3 regions of the Embleya sp. NPDC020886 genome follow, and region 1 is predicted to be linked to each of the others. Evidence: riboswitches for the same ligand, from Rfam matches in the RefSeq annotation. Region 1 holds a riboswitch; each other region holds the start of a gene.
The links. Region 1 has a riboswitch for thiamine pyrophosphate ahead of thiO (glycine oxidase ThiO). Riboswitches for the same ligand answer to the same signal wherever they lie in the genome.
Positions count from the first base shown of each region.

Region 1 (5,789 bases):
GCCAGCATCACCGCGTCGCAGCCCAACTCCATCGCGAGCGCCGCGTCCGAGGCGGTGCCGAGCCCCGCGTCCAGCACCACGGGGACACCGGCCTGCTCGGTGATCAGCCGGATGTTGTGCGGGTTGCGGATGCCCAGGCCCGAGCCGATCGGCGAGCCGAGCGGCATCACCGCCGCGCAGCCCACCTGTTCGAGCCGGCGGGCGAGCACCGGGTCGTCGTTGGTGTAGGCCAGCACCCGGAAGCCGTCGTCGACCAGCCGTTCGGCGGCGTCCACGAGTTCCACCCCGTCGGGCAACAACGTGCGTTCGTCGGCCACCACTTCGAGCTTGACCCAGTCGGTCTCCAGCGCCTCGCGGGCCAACCGCGCGGTCAGCACCGCCTCGCCCGAGGTGAAACACCCGGCGGTGTTCGGCAACACCCGGATGCCCAGCCGGCGCAGCACGTCCAGCACCGAGCCCGCGGTTCCCGGGTCCACCCGGCGCATCGCCACCGTGGTGATCTCGGTGCCCGAGGCGATCAGCGCCTGCTCCAGGATCTCCAGGCTCGGCGCGCCACCGGTCCCGGTGATCAGTCGCGAGGTGAAGGACTCCCCGGCGATCGTCAGCTTGTCTTCCTTGTCGTCGGCCATGCCGTCACCCTCCCTGGACGGCGGTCAGCACCTCGACGCGGCTGCCCGCGTCGAGCACGGTCTCGGCCCACGCCCCGCGCGGCACCACCGACTCGTCCACCGCGACCGCGACGCCCTTGGCGGCGGTGGTCAGCGTGGCCACGAGTTCGGCGACGGTGGTGCCGGTGGCGACGTGGCGCCGGTCGCCGTTGACGCGGACCTCGATGCCGTCGGTGCCGCCGACGGGGACCTCGGTGTCGTTCATGCCATCACCTTCCGGGCGGCGGTCGCGAAGCGGTCGGGCCCGAACGGCGCGACGAGTTCGGGGGTGGTGCCGTGCGCGAGGATCTCCGCCACGGTGTCGGCGGTGATCGGGGTGAGCAGGATGCCGTGCCGGTAGTGCCCGGTGGCCACCACCAGGCCGGGCAGCGCGGAGCGGCCCAGGATCGGCGCGTTGTCCGGGCTGCCGGGGCGCAGTCCCGCGAGCGTCTCGACCAGCGGCAGCTCGGTGATGCCGGGGACGAGTTCGTGTGCGTCGCGCAGGAGTTCGTACACGCCGCCCGCGGTCACCTCGGTGTCGTGGCCGAGTTCGTGCTCGGTCGCGCCGATCACCAGTTCGCCGTCCGCGCGCGGGACCAGGTACATGCTGCCGCCCTTGACCACGCCGCGAACGTTGCGGGACAGCAGCGGCAGCAGCGCCGGCGGTACCTTCAGCCGCAGGATCTCGCCCTTGACCGGCCGCACCGGCGGGACCACCTCGGGCGGCAGGCCCGGGATCAGCGCCGAACGGCAACCGGCCGCGAGCAACACCTGGTCCGCGAGCAGGTCGCGTCCGCCGACCGTACGCACGCCGTACGCGCGCTCGTCGGCGACCAGGACCCGCTCGACGCCCTCGCGCACGAAGGCGACGCCGGCCCGGGCGCAGGCCGCGAGCAGCGCCGCGACCAGCCGACGGTTGTCGATCTGGTGGTCGTCCTCGACGTGCAGGCCACCGGTGATCGCCGGGGACAACATCGGTTCGAGCCGCCGGCACTCGCGGCTGGTCAGCCAGGACGATTGCAGGCCCAGTCGTTGCTGGTAGGCGTGCAGGTCCTTGAGGACGGCCCGGTCGTCCGCGTCCAGCGCGACCGCGATCGTGCCGCACGCGCGGTAGCCCGAGGGCAGGTCCGCGGCCTCGGCCAGTTCGGCCGCGAACTCGGGGTAGCGCCGGGCCGATTCGATGCTCAGCCGGAGCAGGCTCTCCTCGCCGTACTGGAGTTCGGAGACGGGGGTGAGCATGCCGGCGGCGGCGTGCGAGGCACCTCGGCCCGGGGTCGGGTCGACGACGGTGACCGAGAGTCCGTGGCGGGTGCGGGCGCGCCAGGCGACGGACAGTCCGACGACGCCCGCGCCGACCACGACGACGTCGGTGGGGTGCTCGGACATGGTGGGTCCGGCCATGGTGAGAAGAACTCCCTTCGCCGGTATGACCCGGATCAGGTTCGGACGGTCGGGGGCTCGCAGCCCCCCTCTCAGCCCGGTCTCACCGGGCTCCCGTGACCTCTCCACACTACGACACCGGTTTCCGGTGCCCGGGAGCGCCCGAGTACGCCGACGATGTCCTTGACTGAGTCAAGACCCTGCGCGTCGGCGGTCTCGGGCCGCGTCATAGGGTGCCCTTCATGGACAACGTGCTCGTCGTGGGCGCCGGCATGGCCGGCCTGCAAACCGTGGTGGCGCTGCGGGACCAGGGGTACACCGGTCGCGTCACCCTGCTCGGGGCCGAGGCGCACGCGCCGTACGACCGGCCGCCGCTGTCGAAGGAGGTGCTCGGCGGCAAGACCGACGACACGTCCTTCGAGGCGGACTGGGCCGCGCTGGAGACCGAGGTGTTGTTCGGCCGCACCGCGACCGGACTGCGCCCGGGCGTGGTGGACACCGACGCGGGCGAGATCGCCTTCGACCGACTGGTGATCGCGACCGGCTCGCGGGTGATCGACCTGCCCGGCGCCGCCGAGGTCCCCGGCGTGCACGTGCTGCGCACCATCGACGACGCCCGCGCGCTGCGCGCCGCACTGGTGCCCGGCGCCCACGTGGTGATCGTCGGCGCGGGCTGGATCGGCGCCGAGGTGGCCACCGCCGCGGCCGCCGCCGGTTGCCCGACCACCGTGGTCGAGGCCCTGCCCACCCCGCTCGCCGGACCCTTCCCGGAGGCCGTCGGCGCCCGGTTCGTGCCGTGGTACGCCGAGGCCGGCGTGGAACTGCTGGTGGGCGCGCGGGTGGATCGGCTGGAGGCGGGCGCGGTGCACCTGACCGACGGCCGCCGGCTGCGCGCCGACGCGATCGTGGTCGGCATCGGGGTGCGCCCGGCCACCGAGTGGCTGGCCGACTCCGGCGTGACCCGCAACGAGCGCGGCTTCGTCGAGGTGGACGACCACCTGGCCACCTCGATGCCCGGGGTATACGCGGTCGGCGACTGCGTGGACTTCCCGTCCGCCCGCTACGGCACCCGGATGAACGTCGAACACTGGGACAACGCGCTCCAGGCGCCGCGCGTGCTGGTGGCCAACCTGCTCGGCGGCGACCAGGCGTACGACCCGGTCCCCTACTTCTGGTCCGACCAGTTCGGCCGGATGGTCCAGTACGTCGGCCGGCACGGCGCGAGCGACGAACTGGTCTTCCGGGGCGCGGACGAGGAGGGCAAGTGGACCGCGGGCTGGTTCGCCGGCGACCGGCTGGTGGCGCTGCTCGCCGTCGCCCGACCGCGCGACCTGGCCCAGGGCCGCAAGCTCGTGCAACTGGGCACCCCGGTGGACCGGGAGCGGTTCGCCGACCCGGAGAACCCGCTCAAGTCGGTCGCGCTCTGACGGCCTGGCGCCGGTCCCACCGCCGGGCGCCGGCGGTCGGGACCGGGCGCTGAACCTAAACTTGGCCGGGTGAGCGAGATCGACGCCAAAACAGAAGCCCTCGTCCCCGCCTGGGTGACACTCCCCGACATCGCCGAGATCCTCGGCGTGGACATCCTCAAGGTCCGCCAGCAGCTCAAGGAGCGCAAGTTCCTGGCCGTGCGCCGCGGCGAACACCGGGCCCTCCAGGTGCCCGCCGACTTCTTCCAGGGCGCCACCATCGTCAAGGGCCTGGTCGGCACGCTGACCCTGCTCGCGGACTCGGGCTTCACCGACGAGGAGGCGCTGGAGTGGCTGTTCACCCCGGACGACACGCTTCCCGGTACACCGGTGCAGGCGTTGCAGGAGAACCGGATGACCGAGGTGCGTCGCCGCGCCCAGGCGCTGGCGATCTGAGGCCGCGCGGATGACGAGCCGTCAGGAACGGTTGGCCGCCGCCCGTCTGTACCTGTGCACCGACGCCCGGGAGCGCCAGGGCGACCTGCCCGCGTTCCTGGACGCGGTGCTCGGCGCGGGCGTGGACATCGTGCAGTTGCGGCAGAAGGGCCTGGAGGCCCGCCCCGAACTCGAATACCTGAAGGTGTTCGCGGACGCCTGCCGCCGGCACGGCAAGCTGCTCGCGGTCAACGACCGCGCGGACGTCGCGCACACGATCGGCCCCGACGTGCTGCACCTGGGCCAGGACGACCTGCCGGTCCCGGCGGCGCGCGCGATCGTCGGCGGCGACGTGCTGATCGGCCGATCCACGCACGCCGAGGCCGAGGTGGACGCGGCGATCGTCGAGCCCGGGGTGGACTACTTCTGCACCGGGCCGGTCTGGCCGACCCCGACCAAGCCGGGCCGATCCGCGCCGGGCCTGGGCCTGGTCCGGTACACCGCGGCGCTGCGGCCGACCCGACCGTGGTTCGCGATCGGCGGCATCGACCTGGGCAACCTCGACGAGGTGCTGGCCGCGGGCGCGGAGCGGGTGGTGGTCGTGCGCGCGATCACCGAGGCCGCGGATCCGGCCGAGGCGACGGCGGAATTCGTCCGGCGACTCTCCGCACGCTGACCCGGCACCCGGGCCGCGCCCGGGTCCGAGGGCGGGGCCGGGGCGCCGGCCCGGTCGCCTGGGCGGTTCGGGTGCCATCGGGCGCCCACGCCGCCGAGATCGCCGCCGCGCGGAGGCCGAGCCGGCAGAATGCCGGATATGTCCGGTGGTCGGCGGCGCAACCTCGTCGTACTCGCGCTGCTCGCGCTCGTCGCGGCGCTCGCCCTGGCCCTCACGCTCACCCGCGACGGCGACTCGGGCGGCGGCGCCGGGCCCGGTCCGGCCCCGACCGCCCCGACCGCCCGCGCGGCCACGCCCGAGCGCACCGAAGCCACGCCCGCGCGCCCCGCGTGGGCGCCCGCCGGGATGCGCACCGTCGCCGCCGCACGACTGCCGGCCGAGGCCCGCGACACGCTGCGGCTGATCGCGGCCGGCGGCCCGTTCCCGTACCCGCGCGACGGCATCGTCTTCGGCAACCGGGAGAACCTGCTCCCGGCGCGACCCGACGGCCACTACCGCGAATACACGGTCCGCACGCCCGGCTCGGCCGATCGCGGCGCGCGCCGGATCGTCACCGGGAAGAACGCCGAACGTTTCTACAGCGACGACCACTACGCGAGCTTCGTGGCCGTGCTGCCCTGACGACGCTGGTCGCGACAGGGGTATTTCCGCCGGGGCGGGACGTGGGGGCCGATCGGGTGGTCGGCCCCGCGGATGGCGCATTCCGACCGAACCGGGCGGACCGAGCGGCCAGACTGCCGAGATGGACACACCCGACGTTCGTCTCCGTCCGGGGTCCGCGGAGGATGCCCACGACCACGACCCGCCGCCGCACCCCACGCCGGAGCCGCCGATCCCCGGCCCCCGGCTCGTCGCGGCCCGACCCCCGGCCCGCCCCGGGCGCGCGGGCCCGGCATCGGACGGTGGGGGCGCGCTGCTGTTCCCGCTGCTGGTGTTGGCCGCGATGATCGGCGGGATCTACCTGGTCGGCCGCAACCCGCCGCAGGCGCTGCACGCCGACCCGACGCACGACCCACACCCCGACCGGGGTGCGGCGGCCGAGTCCGCGCGGCCCCGGTCCGCGCCGCCCGGCACCCCGTTCGCCGTCGCCCGCCCGCCCGAAGGAACCGGCCTAGACGCTGCGCACGGTGGCGGCGTCGGCCAACTCGCGCAGGACTTCGCGCGCGTCCTCGGCGATCGGCGCGACGGCCAGCGCGGCGAGGGCCCGCTCGGTCAGCTCGGTGATCATCGTCTCCACGTCGGCGA
Region 1 covers NZ_JBIRRX010000004.1:677,815-683,603, forward strand. Annotated here, with positions in the region: gene ACH4U8_RS17995 (thiazole synthase) at 1-629, opposite strand, end outside; gene thiS (sulfur carrier protein ThiS) at 634-873, opposite strand; gene thiO (glycine oxidase ThiO) at 870-2,033, opposite strand; TPP riboswitch at 2,044-2,155, opposite strand; gene ACH4U8_RS18010 (NAD(P)/FAD-dependent oxidoreductase) at 2,270-3,454, shown strand; gene ACH4U8_RS18015 (Rv2175c family DNA-binding protein) at 3,524-3,889, shown strand; gene thiE (thiamine phosphate synthase) at 3,900-4,544, shown strand; gene ACH4U8_RS18025 (ribonuclease domain-containing protein) at 4,683-5,165, shown strand; gene ACH4U8_RS18030 (polyprenyl synthetase family protein) at 5,656-5,789, opposite strand, start outside.

Region 2 (5,789 bases), on a different contig from region 1:
CGAGGTGGCCGAGAAGGAGGAGGCCCTGTCCGGGCTGCCGGTCCTGTTGATGTTGTGGGGACTCGTCGGTGCGGCCGGCGAGTACCGCCACCGCACCGCCGCACCGGCCGCGCTGGTGGCCCGGCGCGACCGCGGCGCACTCCTGCTCGCCAGGATCGGCACCTACGCGCTGACCGGTCTGCTGATCGGCGCACTGCTGGTCGCCGTCTCGGTCGCGCTCGCCCTGCCGCTGCTCGCCGACCACCCGGGAGCCGACCTCACCCCCGGCGAGGTCACCTCGGTCGCCGCAGGCAATCTGGCCGCCTTCGTGCTGTCTGCGATCATGGGTGCCGCCGTCGGCGCGATGGTGCGCAGTCCGGTCGTGGGGGTGGTCGTGGTGTTGCTGGTGAACTTCGCGGTACTCCCGCTGATCGCCGGCGTCGCCGAATCCACCGCCAACTACACGCCGTTCGGAGCCGCCGCCGTGCTGGTCCGCTCGACGCACCACACGACGTTGTCGCCGGGTGCCGCCGCGCTGGTGCTGAGCGCCTGGGCAATCGTGCTGGTTGTCGCCGCCGTCGCCGGCGAACGTCGGCGCGACCTGGCGTAACCCGACATGTACGCGATATCCCGACCGGCACGAGCGGCGCGCCAGTGGATCCACGCGCGCCGCTCCGCGGTACTGGACGCCATCGTCGCGGTGGTGACCACCATCGTCGAACTCAGTCTGACCTTCGACGACTCGACACCCGTCCGGCCGCACCTCGTCGTACTCGTCGCCTGCACCGGTGTGCTTCTGCTCGCCCGACGGCGCGCGACGCTCACCGTGCTGCCGGCCGTCTGCGCAGTAGAGGCGCTGCTCGCGGCAACCGGCGGCAATCCCGGCGGGGCACCGGCATTGGTGGCCCTCTACACCGTCGCCGAACTGCGCGAGCGACGACTGTCGGTGGCCGCCCTCGTGCCGACGGCGCTGTTCCTGATGGTGGCGGACATCAGCTCGTTTCCCGTCACCGTCGGCGCTTGGGCCCTGGGCGCCTACGCGCAGACCCGGCGCCGCTACACCGCCGCACTGGAGGAACGCGCGGCCCACCTGGAGCGCGAGCACGAGCAACTCTCGATCATCGCGGCCCAGCGCGAGCGCGCCGCGATCGCCCGCGAACTGCACGACATCATCGCCCACTCGGTCACCGTGACGCTGGTGGGCGTACGGGGCGCGCGCGACGTGCTGCGCACCGCGCCCGACGTGGCCGACGACACGCTGGAGCGGGTCGAGACCAACGCCGAGCAGAGCCTGGCGGAGTTGCGCCGGATGTTGCTGCTGCTGCGCGAGCCGGACCAGGGAGTTCGGATGCGCCCGCAGCCCTCGCTGGCCCAACTGCCCACGCTGGTCGCCTCGTACGGTGAGGCCGGGCTGCCGGCGCGCCTGGAGATCACCGGCACGTCCCGACCGCTCGCAGGCGGCGTCGAGTTGTCGGTGTACCGCATCGTCGAGGAGGCACTGACCAACGTGCTCAAGCACGCCCGGCCCACCCACGTCGCGGTGACCCTCGACTTCGGCCGTACCCACCTGCACGTCGCGGTCGTCAACGACGGCGAGCCGGTATCCGAACCCTCCTCGGGTGGACACGGCATCGTCGGCATGCGCGAGCGGATCGGCGTCCTCGGCGGCGAGCTGGAGGCCCGGCCCGGCACGGACGGCGGGTTCCGGGTCGCGGCCCGGCTTCCCCTGGGGGACCCCACATGAGCGCCCGGAGCATCCGCCTGCTGATCGTCGACGACCAGGAGCTGATCCGAACCGGCCTGCGCCTGTTCCTCCAGACCCAGGACGACATGGTCGTCGTCGGCGAGGCCGAGGACGGCGACGAGGCGGTCGAACTGGCCGCCGCCCTGCGCCCGGACGTGATCCTCATGGACATCCGGATGCCACGCATGGACGGCGTCGAGGCCACCGCCCGATTGCACGCCGAGGGCATCTCACCGCCCCCGCGCGTGCTCATCCTCACCACGTTCGACCTGGACGAGTACGTCTTCGGCGCGTTGCGGGCGGGCGCCGCGGGATTCCTGCTCAAGGACGCCTCCCGCGCCCGCCTGGTGGAGGCGATCCAGGTGGTCCACGCCGGGGAGGCACTGCTCTCGCCCTCGATCACCCGGCGCCTGATCGAGAACTTCGCCGCCCGTACCGAACCGCTCCGGTCCCCGCCGGCGCTCCTGGCGGCCCTGACCCCGCGCGAACGAGAGGCCCTGTTCCTGGTCGCCCGCGGCCTCTCCAACAGCGAGATCGCCGCCCACCTGGTGGTCACCGAGGCGACCGTGAAGAGCCACGTGGGCAGCATGTTCGCCAAACTGGGCCTGCGCGATCGGGCCCAGGCGGTGGTGTTCGCCTACGAGCACGGCGTCATCGTCGCCGGCGAGGGCGGCCCGCCCGGACCGGCCTGACCACCAGACCCGTCCGCACCGGCCCGACGACGTCCCGGGACCACCCTGCTCCCGGGACGTCGTCGCGCACGCAAACGTCAGTCGGCCAGCGGCAGATAGACCCGGTTGCCCGCGGCGGCGAACTCCGCCGACTTGGCCCGCATCCCGGCCTCGGCATCCACCTCGGCCGCCCCGGCCGCAGCCGCAGCGGCCCCGTCGCCGTGCTCCGCCCGGATGTCGTGAGAGATCCGCATGCTGCAAAACTTCGGCCCACACATCGAGCAGAAGTGGGCCGTCTTGGCCGGCTCCGCCGGGAGCGTCGCGTCGTGGTAGGCCCGTGCGGTGTCCGGGTCCATCGCCAGGTCGAACTGATCCTGCCAACGGAACTCGAAGCGGGCGTCGGAGAGCGCGTCGTCCCACGCCTGTGCGCCCGGATGGCCCTTGGCCAGGTCCGCCGCGTGGGCCGCGATCCGGTAGGCGATCACGCCCGCCTTGACGTCGTCCCGGTCGGGCAGGCCCAGGTGCTCCTTCGGCGTCACGTAGCAGAGCATCGCGGTGCCCCACATGCCGATCATCGCCGCGCCGATCGCCGAGGTGATGTGGTCGTAGCCGGGCGCGACGTCCGTGGTCAGCGGGCCGAGCGTGTAGAACGGCGCCTCGTCGCAGATGCGTTGCTGGAGGTCGACGTTCTCCTTGATCTTGTGCATCGGCACATGGCCCGGCCCCTCGATCATCACCTGCACGTCCATCGACCGGGAGATCCGGCCCAGTTCGCCCAGCGTCTCCAACTCGGCGAACTGCGCCGCGTCGTTGGCGTCCGCGATCGAGCCCGGACGCAGTCCGTCGCCGAGCGAGTAGGTCACGTCGTACGCGCGCAGGATTTCGGTCAGCTCGGCGAAGTGCGTGTAGAGGAAGTTCTCCCGGTGATGGGCCAGGCACCACGCGGCCATGATCGAACCGCCCCGCGAGACGATCCCGGTCTTGCGCCGGGCGGTCAGCGGCACGTAGCGCAGCAACACGCCGGCATGCACCGTCATGTAGTCCACGCCCTGCTCGCACTGCTCGATCACGGTGTCCCGGTAGAGCTCCCAGGTGAGTTCCTCGGGCTTGCCGTTCACCTTCTCCAGCGCCTGGTAGAGCGGCACCGTGCCGATCGGGACCGGCGAATTGCGCACGATCCACTCGCGGGTGGTGTGGATGTCCTTGCCGGTGGACAGGTCCATCACGGTGTCCGCGCCCCACCGGATCGCCCACACCAGCTTGTCGGTCTCCTCCTCGATCGAGGAGGTCACCGCGGAGTTGCCGATGTTCGCGTTGACCTTGACCAGGAAGTTCTTGCCGATCACCATCGGCTCGATCTCGGGGTGGTTGACGTTCGCGGGCAACACCGCCCGTCCGGCGGCGATCTCGTCCCGGACCAGCTCGGGCGCCAGACCCTCGCGGATCGCCACGAACTCCATCTCCGGGGTGACCAGCCCGCGTCGCGCGTAGGCGAGTTGGGTCACCGCCTCGGAGCCGGACGCGCGCCTGGGTCGGGCCCCGGCACCGGGCACCGCGAACCCGGCCGGCGTCAGCGCCCCGATCCGGCCGTCGTAGCGCACGGTGTCGCCGCGCTCCTCGATCCAGGCCGCACGCAGCGCGGGCAGGCCGCGGCGCACATCCACCTCGAAGGCCGGGTCGGTGTACGGGCCCGAGGTGTCGTAGAGGCGAACCGTCTCGCCGTTGGTCAGATGCACCGTGCGTACCGGAACACGCAGATCCTCGCGTGATCCGGCGACGTAACCGCGGTGGTGGGCGGGGGTGATCGGTCCGCTGGTGACCGTGTGCGCGCCGACCGGGTCGGCCGACGGGGCAGCGGGCAGCGAAGTGTCGTGCGAGGTCATGGAAAGGCTCCCTACGCCGGCATTACCCGGTCAGGTTCTGCGGTCGGCGCGGCCTCAGCGCCCTCTCAGCCCGGTGCCCCGAGCTCCCGTGTATCTCCGTGTGGTGCGCCCCCACCCTGGCACACCCCCGGCCGCACGACCAGCGCCGGGTTCAGCCGAGCGGGTCGCGCGGGTTTCGGCCGACCACCGCGGTGCGGGCGAGCACGACCATCCCGACCGTGACGCACAGCCCGACCACGCCCTTGACGATGACCCACAGGAAGGCCGAGAACAGCCAGATCAGCAACCAGCACAGCAGCACCAGTACGAGCGCGGGTACGCCGATGCGCACCCAGCGCGGCCATGTCTCCATCGTCCAACCCCCAGTCACGCGAACCCACGCGAGACGTGCACATCCGGGGAGCACATTCCCCGGGAGGACACGTCGTATCCGGGCAGGCGGTTCCGGGCCGGCCGGATGCGCCCGGACCGGCCCGGACGGGCTCAGACCGGCCAGCGCTCGCCGCGCCACGCGGCGTCCCAGAACATCCACTCGTAGCGCGCCGTGGTGGTGAAGTGCTCGACCATCCGGGCCCGCTCGGTCGCCGAGAGGTCCTCGCCGACGCGGTCGACCAGATCGAGCACCGCGCGCACCGTCGCCTGGAAGTCCTCGGCGCCGTAGGTGGCGATCCAGCGCTCGTACAACTCGTCGGGCGAGCCCTTGGCCAGCAGGGCGTCACCCACTCGGGCGTAGATCCAGTAGCAGGGCAGCACCGCCGCGACGCCCTCGGCGAAGGAGCCGTTGTGCACGGTGGCGAGCAGGTAGCTGACGTACGCCCGGGTACTCGGCAACACCGGTTCGGTCGCGGTGGCGTCGGCCACCGAGCTGCCGAAGTCGACCATGAAGCCCTCGTGCAGCGAACGCTCGGCGGCGATCGCGCCGGCCGCGTCGCTCGCGAACTGCACGGTCGTCGCCTCGTCCGGCGCCTTGGCCGCGCACACCGCGAGCGCCTTGGCGTAATCGCGCAGGTAGTGCGAGTCCTGCACGACGTAGTGCCGAAACGCCTCGCGCGGCAACGTGCCGTCGGTCAGTCCGTGGATGAACGGGTGGTCCAGGATCGCCGCGTAGACGTCCTCGATCGCAGCCCAGAGTTCGTCGCGCAGCGCCATCAGGTGTACTCCCGGTCGTCGGATCCCGAGATCCGATCACTGGATCCCAAGGTCCGATTGTCGTACACGGGTCCGGGCCGCCCACAGGCGCGCCCGACGCCGTACCCGCCCGCTCACCCCTCCGGCGGCGAGAAGAACACCAGGACCCGCAGCGGTTCGGTGATTCGATGGAAGCGGTGCGGCACCTGCGCCGGTACGTAGACGACGCTGCCGCGCGCCACGGCGGTGGACTCCTCGCCGACGGTCAGCGTGGCCCGACCGCTGATCACCACGTACGCCTCGTCCTGGCCGTGCGGCTTCTGGGTGTCGGTCTCGCCGGGTTCGAGCGCGTACAGGCCCATCGAGAAGTTCCGCTCGCTGAGG
Region 2 covers NZ_JBIRRX010000012.1:83,239-89,027, forward strand. Annotated here, with positions in the region: gene ACH4U8_RS33420 (ABC transporter permease) at 1-589, shown strand, start outside; gene ACH4U8_RS33425 (sensor histidine kinase) at 596-1,723, shown strand; gene ACH4U8_RS33430 (response regulator transcription factor) at 1,720-2,415, shown strand; gene thiC (phosphomethylpyrimidine synthase ThiC) at 2,493-4,277, opposite strand; TPP riboswitch at 4,269-4,377, opposite strand; gene ACH4U8_RS33440 (hypothetical protein) at 4,429-4,629, opposite strand; gene tenA (thiaminase II) at 4,761-5,426, opposite strand; gene ACH4U8_RS33450 (cupin domain-containing protein) at 5,540-5,789, opposite strand, start outside.
Region 2: linked by a shared signal. The riboswitch ahead of thiC (phosphomethylpyrimidine synthase ThiC) and the one ahead of thiO (glycine oxidase ThiO) in region 1 are both predicted to bind thiamine pyrophosphate.

Region 3 (5,789 bases), on a different contig from region 1:
GGTCAGCACACGAACCGCGCCCGCGTCGCCGTCCAGCAGCGCGTCGCGCAGGGCGGCGCGGTCGACCACCGCACGCGTGGTCGGTACGGCCGAGGTGGCGAGCAGGTCGCGGTAGGCCGGATAGTGCTCATCCGACGTGGGCAATTCGTGTACCTCCTCGCCCGCGCGCAGCCGGCAGCCCGTCGTGTCCAGTTCGAGGGCGATCTCGCGATGCCCGGTCGCCCACGCGCCGAGCGCGCTCAGGTCGCCCACCGGGATCAGTGCCCGTCCCGGACCACCTTCGATCCGCAGTGCCCGCAGCGTGCGTACGGACAGCCGATACCGATCCGTCGCCACCAGGCGTACCTCGCCGTCGGCCACCTCGACCAGCACACACCCGAGCACCGCCGGCTCCCCCTCCCCCGCCGCCGGCGCCACCTGCCGCACCGCGCTCGCCCATTCGGCGCCGCCGACCTCGGCCCGCGTACCGGTCGTGTTCAGCGCGCGCAGTACGCCCTCGACCACGTCCCGCGCGATGTCCACCCGTCCCCGCATGCGGTCCAGATGGGTGCGCAGCAGCGCCTCGGCGCGTGCCGGCGGGCCGTCCAGTACGGCGACCACGTCCGGCAACGACACCTCCGCCTCGCGCAGCTCGCGCAGGCGCATCGCCCGTGCCTCCTGGGCCGGCGCGTACAGGCGGTATCCGGTGTCCGGATCCACCGACGCGGGCCGCAGCACACCGCAGTCGCTGTAGTAGCGCAACGCGCTGGGGCTGAGTCCCACCCGCCGCGCGAACATCCCGATCGGCACCAGTACCTCGTTGTTCGTGTCGCTCGTGTCGTCCATGCCGCGAGTCTGTGGCTTCGACCGACTCGAAGGTCAACTCCGCTCGGCCGGCACCGATGATCCGCCCGAACGCGGGTAGCGGACAGCACGCGACGGCAACGCATGAAACGACACGAATAGGAACGAACAAGGAGGTTTGCCATGCCACGCGGATCCAGCCCGAAGCGCGAGCGGCAGTACGAACACATCAAGGAGGGTGCCCGAAAGCGCGGCACCGGCGAGAAGCGCGCGGAGGAGATCGCCGCCCGAACGGTCAACAAGGAGCGTGCCCGTGCCGGCGAGTCGAAGACGGCGAGCCGTTCCTCGACGCACGACATGTCCTCGGCCGAGCGCGGTGGCCGGAACTCGCACAAGGGCGCGCAGGGCCCGACCTACGACCAGCTCTACGCGGATGCCAAGCGGCGCAATCTCAAGGGCCGCTCGACGATGAACAAGGCCGAGTTGGCCAAGGCGCTCGGCACCCGCTGACCCACCGGTGGATCACGGCCGCGTCGGGAGGAGGCACCCGACCGACGCGGCCGGCCCATCTCAACGCGCCGCGACCGCCCGCCGCCGGTCCCACGCGACCGCGACGTACGCGGTCACGCCCGCGAGCGCGAACGAGAACAGCGAGGCCGAGGTCCAGGTCTGCGCGTGGATGTGCAGCGCGTCCTGGATGTGCCCCCAGAACGTCGCCCACCACTCGACCGAGCCCGGGTTGATCAGCTGGTACATGCAAAATCCCAGCGCCCACGGCGCGACCATCACCCAGCGCGCCGGCGCGTGGTCGCCCAGGTCCCAGCCGGCCCGGCCGCGCCCGGCGAACAGGTCCACCGCGAGCACGCCCAGTAGTGGGATGAAGATCGAACCGATCAGCGACAGGAAGCTCGCGTAGGTGTCGAAGTCGTTCACCATCAGCGCGAACCCGGTGACCAGCGCACCCACACCCAGGCAGAGCACCCGGCGATCCACCCGCGGCGCGAGGTTCTGGATGGACATCGCGGTGCTGTAGACGTTGGCGAAGCTCTGGTCCACCTCGCGCACCACCAGCACCGCGAAGAACACCCACCCGGCGGTGACGCCCAGGAACGAGTCGAAGATCTTGTCCGGGTCGCCGCCCACCTGGGCGAGGGCGACCAGGCCGAGCAGGTAGCACCAGATGCTGGTGATCGAGAACCCGCTCAACGCGGCCCAGAACGCGGGCTTGGTGCCGCGCGAGTGGCGGGTGTAGTCGGACGCCAGCGGGACCCAGGAGACCGCGACCGCGAGCGCCGCGTCCATCGCCGGGAAGAACCCGGACCACGAACCCTCGGTCATCGGCGGCAGGCCCTCGCGCCACAGCTGCACCGAGAAGTAGAGCATCGCGATGCCCACCGCGACCGTCACGTAGCGGCGCAGGATCCGCAGCATGCCCAGCGGGCGCAGCGTCATCGCCGTGGTGACCGCGCCGGCGGCGACGATGTAGAGCCAGTGCGGGCCGTCGCCGTCGGTCATCGCCTCGATGCCGATCGAGATCACCAGCAGCTCGAAGGTGCCCCAGCCGATGCACTGGACGATGTTGAACACCGTCGGCACGTACGAGATCTTGGTGCCGAACAGGCCGCGCAGCACCGTCATCGCGGGTGCGCCGCTGCGTGCACCGGGGATGCCGGCGACCGCGACCATGAGCGTGCCGATCAGCGTGCCGCCGACGGCCGCGACGATCGCGGCAACCATCGACAGTTGCGGGTAGCCGACCGGGGCCAGCACGTACAGGGCGCCGGAGAAGCCGAGCAGGCTCACCCCGAGGTTGGCCCAGAACGCCGCCTGGTCGCGGAAGCCGAGGGTGCGTGGTGGGGCGGTGTCCAGGATCAGGGGTGCCTCGGCGCCGGCGTGCGGCGTCTCGGGGCGTGCGTCGTCGACGACAGGAGCCGACATGGCTCTACCTGCTCTCCCTACGCCGGCATTACCCGGACAGGTTCAAGCGGTCGGTGGCCCCGGGGTGTACACCGGCTCGACGCCGACACCCCATGCCGCCCTCTCAGCCCGGTTGGTCCGAGCTCCCGCGATGGCGTGGCGAACAGTACGCGCCTCGCGGGCGGCTTGGGAAGGCGGGGTGGGGGAAGGCGACCTCGGGCCGGGTCGCCCGGCGGGCGCGGGAGATGCCCCCGGGTGGGTGATTCGCGCCGTCCCGGGCGGGTGCGGCACCGACCCGGATCGGCGGCACGTGCCGCTTTCCGCGGGTAGGGCTCACCATCCCGAGTGGGTGAAGCCCGCCCAGCCGGTCAGGTCGTCCGGGACGATCGCGCGGGCGCGGGCGGCCAGTTCGGCCGGCATCGCGGCCGGGATGCCGCGTTTGGGGTCGCGCAGCCACAACTGCGCGGTACGCACCGCCTGGGCCGGGGGCAGGTCGCGGCGGTCGAGGTAGTGGTGGGCCATGTACAGGACCAGCGCGGTGGTCGTCTCGTCCACCGGCCACAGCGTGGACACCACCGTGTGGGTGCCGGCCGTCAGGTATTCGGCGCCCACCCGCCAGGTCTCGTCGTGACCGCCGGCCGGTACGAACGCGATCGGGTCGCCGGCGGTCCGGCCGATCTCGATCGGGCTTCGCCGGACCGGCTCGCTGCTCCGCCGCGCGGCGACCTCGCACAGCAGGCGCGGTGCGCCGATGTAGGAGATCTGCGCGTGTTGCAGCGCGTACCGGCGGCGGCCGTCGACGAGTGACCAGGCCGCGTGCCACGGGACCATGCCGAACGGTCCGGCGGGCAGCAGGACCAGGGACGGCGCGCGGCCGAACGAGCCGGGCAGCGCGGTCAGTACCGGTTCCATCACCGCGCCCCAGGCCCAGCCGCACAACGCGTCGAGCAGGTCCGCCCAGTTCTCCCGATCGCCCTCGGCCAGGGCCAGGCCGTAGTCCAGTTCGGGCAGGTCGAGCACCCGCGTCGTGCCGTCCGTGCCGGTCAACACCGCTGCGCCGGGGACGAGTTGCACCAGCGCGTCGCTGCCGAGCCAGCCCAGCGCGGCGGCGATCTCGGCGGCGGACGGCGGGGCGAGCAGGGTGCGCCAGGGCATGCCGCGCGGGTCGAGTCCGATCCGGGCCGAGGCCACCTGGGCGGCGGCCCGGAGCAGGTGGGCGTGCTCCGGCGCGGCCCGGTGGGCGCGTCGGAAGCAGATCCGCGCCTGGTCCCAGGCCCGTCGATCACCGCCGGGCGCCGCGCTCGCGCTCGCGGCGTGGGCGATGCCGGCCGTGTAGGCGAATTCCGGCCAGTGCGCATCGGCGCCGTCCAGCGCGCCGAGTGCGTCGGTCAGCAACTCGATCGCCTCCGCGAGCAACTCGCGCACGGCGTCCGGACCCTCGTCCGTCGACTCCTCGGCCAGCGCCTCGGCACACCGTGCCCGACCGCGCTCGCCCCGTTCCCACGCCCGCCGCGTCTCCGCGTCGACGTCCTCCACGCTCACCCCCGCTTGCCCCCGCTCGCGGGACCACGGTACCCGGGCGACGCCCGGGCGGGACGCAGCGCGCACCGATACCGCGATCAAGAAATCGGCGGGGCCGACCGCCACCGGGCACCGGCCCCGACCCCGACCCCACCGTCGCCGTCCCACCACCGTCCCGCCGGCGGTTCGTCGACGCGCCGCCGACGCCGTTCCCCCCGCCGAAACCGCGCGAAGTGGACTGCCTCGTGGCTCTTCCGTCCTGGTTTACCGGCGCGTAACTTACTCGTGAGTCACCTCTCCGACGCCGTCCCTGGGCGTCGTTTCACCCTGCAATCTCGCGGGTCGGGCCACGCCCCGACCATGACGTCAGGAGACCCTCATGGGTCGATTCCGCATGCGCCCGGGCGCTCGTGCGGTCGCCGTCGTCTCGGCCGCGATTCTCGCCGGGACCACGCTCGGTCCCGCCGCGTCGGCCGGCACCGTCCCCACCCACACCCCCGCGGCAGCCGTGCAGGCCGCCGCCGGAACGTCCCTGCGCTTCGTCGACATCCCCGGCGACGGCGGCACCAGGCTCGCCGCCAACGTGATCGCCCCCACCGGCGGCGCGCCCGACACCCGCTACCCGGTCGTGGTGCTGCCGACCAGTTGGGCGATGCCGCAGATCGAGTACGTCGTGCCCGCGCAAAAGCTCGCCGAGCGGGGCTATGTCGTGATCGGCTACAACTCGCGCGGCTTCTGGCAATCCGGCGGCGAGATCGAGACGGCCGGCCCCGAGGACATCGCCGACGCGTCCCGGGTGATCGACTGGGCGCTCGCCAACACGCCCGCCGACCAGGGCCGGATCGGCATGGCCGGCGTGTCCTACGGCGCCGGCATCAGCCTGCTCGCGTCCGCGTTCGACCCTCGGATCAAGGCCGTGGTCGCGATGAGCGGCTGGGCCGACCTGATCGACTCGATCTACAGCGGCCGAACCGAACACGCGCAGGCCGCCGCGCTGTTGGGCGGCGCCGGCTTCCTCACCGGCCGGCCCAGCGCCGAACTCACCGAGATCCTGAAGAACTTCCTCTCCGGCAACCTGGCCAAGGAGGCGGACATGCTCGCGTGGGGCGCCAAGCGCTCGCCCGCGACCTACCTCGATCGGATCAACGCCAACGGCGCCGCGATCATGCTCGGCAACGCGTGGGGCGACTCGCTCTTCCCGCCGGACCAATACGCGGACTTCTACACGAAGTTGACCGGCGCCAAGCGACTGGAATTCCGTCCCGGCGACCACGCCACCGCCGAATTGGGCGGCCTGTTCGGACTGCCGAACGACATGTGGGCCGATTCCACCCGCTGGCTGGACCACCATCTCCGGGGCGTCGACAACGGCATCGACCGGGAGCCGCCCGTACAGCTCAAGCCCCGTACCGGTGACGGTGGTTACGAGGGCTACCCGAGCTGGTCGGCAGTGCCGTCCGCCACCCGCACCATCGCGCTGACCGGGACCCAACGCGTCCTGGCCAACCTCGACTCCGGGGCGAACGGCGGCACGGTCTTCCTGTCCAGCATCCTCGACCAGTTCCTGC
Region 3 covers NZ_JBIRRX010000010.1:199,415-205,203, reverse strand. Annotated here, with positions in the region: gene ACH4U8_RS31110 (MerR family DNA-binding transcriptional regulator) at 1-825, opposite strand, end outside; gene ACH4U8_RS31105 (plasmid stabilization protein) at 967-1,293, shown strand; gene ACH4U8_RS31100 (cytosine permease) at 1,354-2,721, opposite strand; TPP riboswitch at 2,717-2,860, opposite strand; gene ACH4U8_RS31095 (CHAT domain-containing protein) at 3,034-4,242, opposite strand; gene ACH4U8_RS31090 (alpha/beta fold hydrolase) at 4,601-5,789, shown strand, end outside.
Region 3: linked by a shared signal. The riboswitch ahead of ACH4U8_RS31100 (cytosine permease) and the one ahead of thiO (glycine oxidase ThiO) in region 1 are both predicted to bind thiamine pyrophosphate.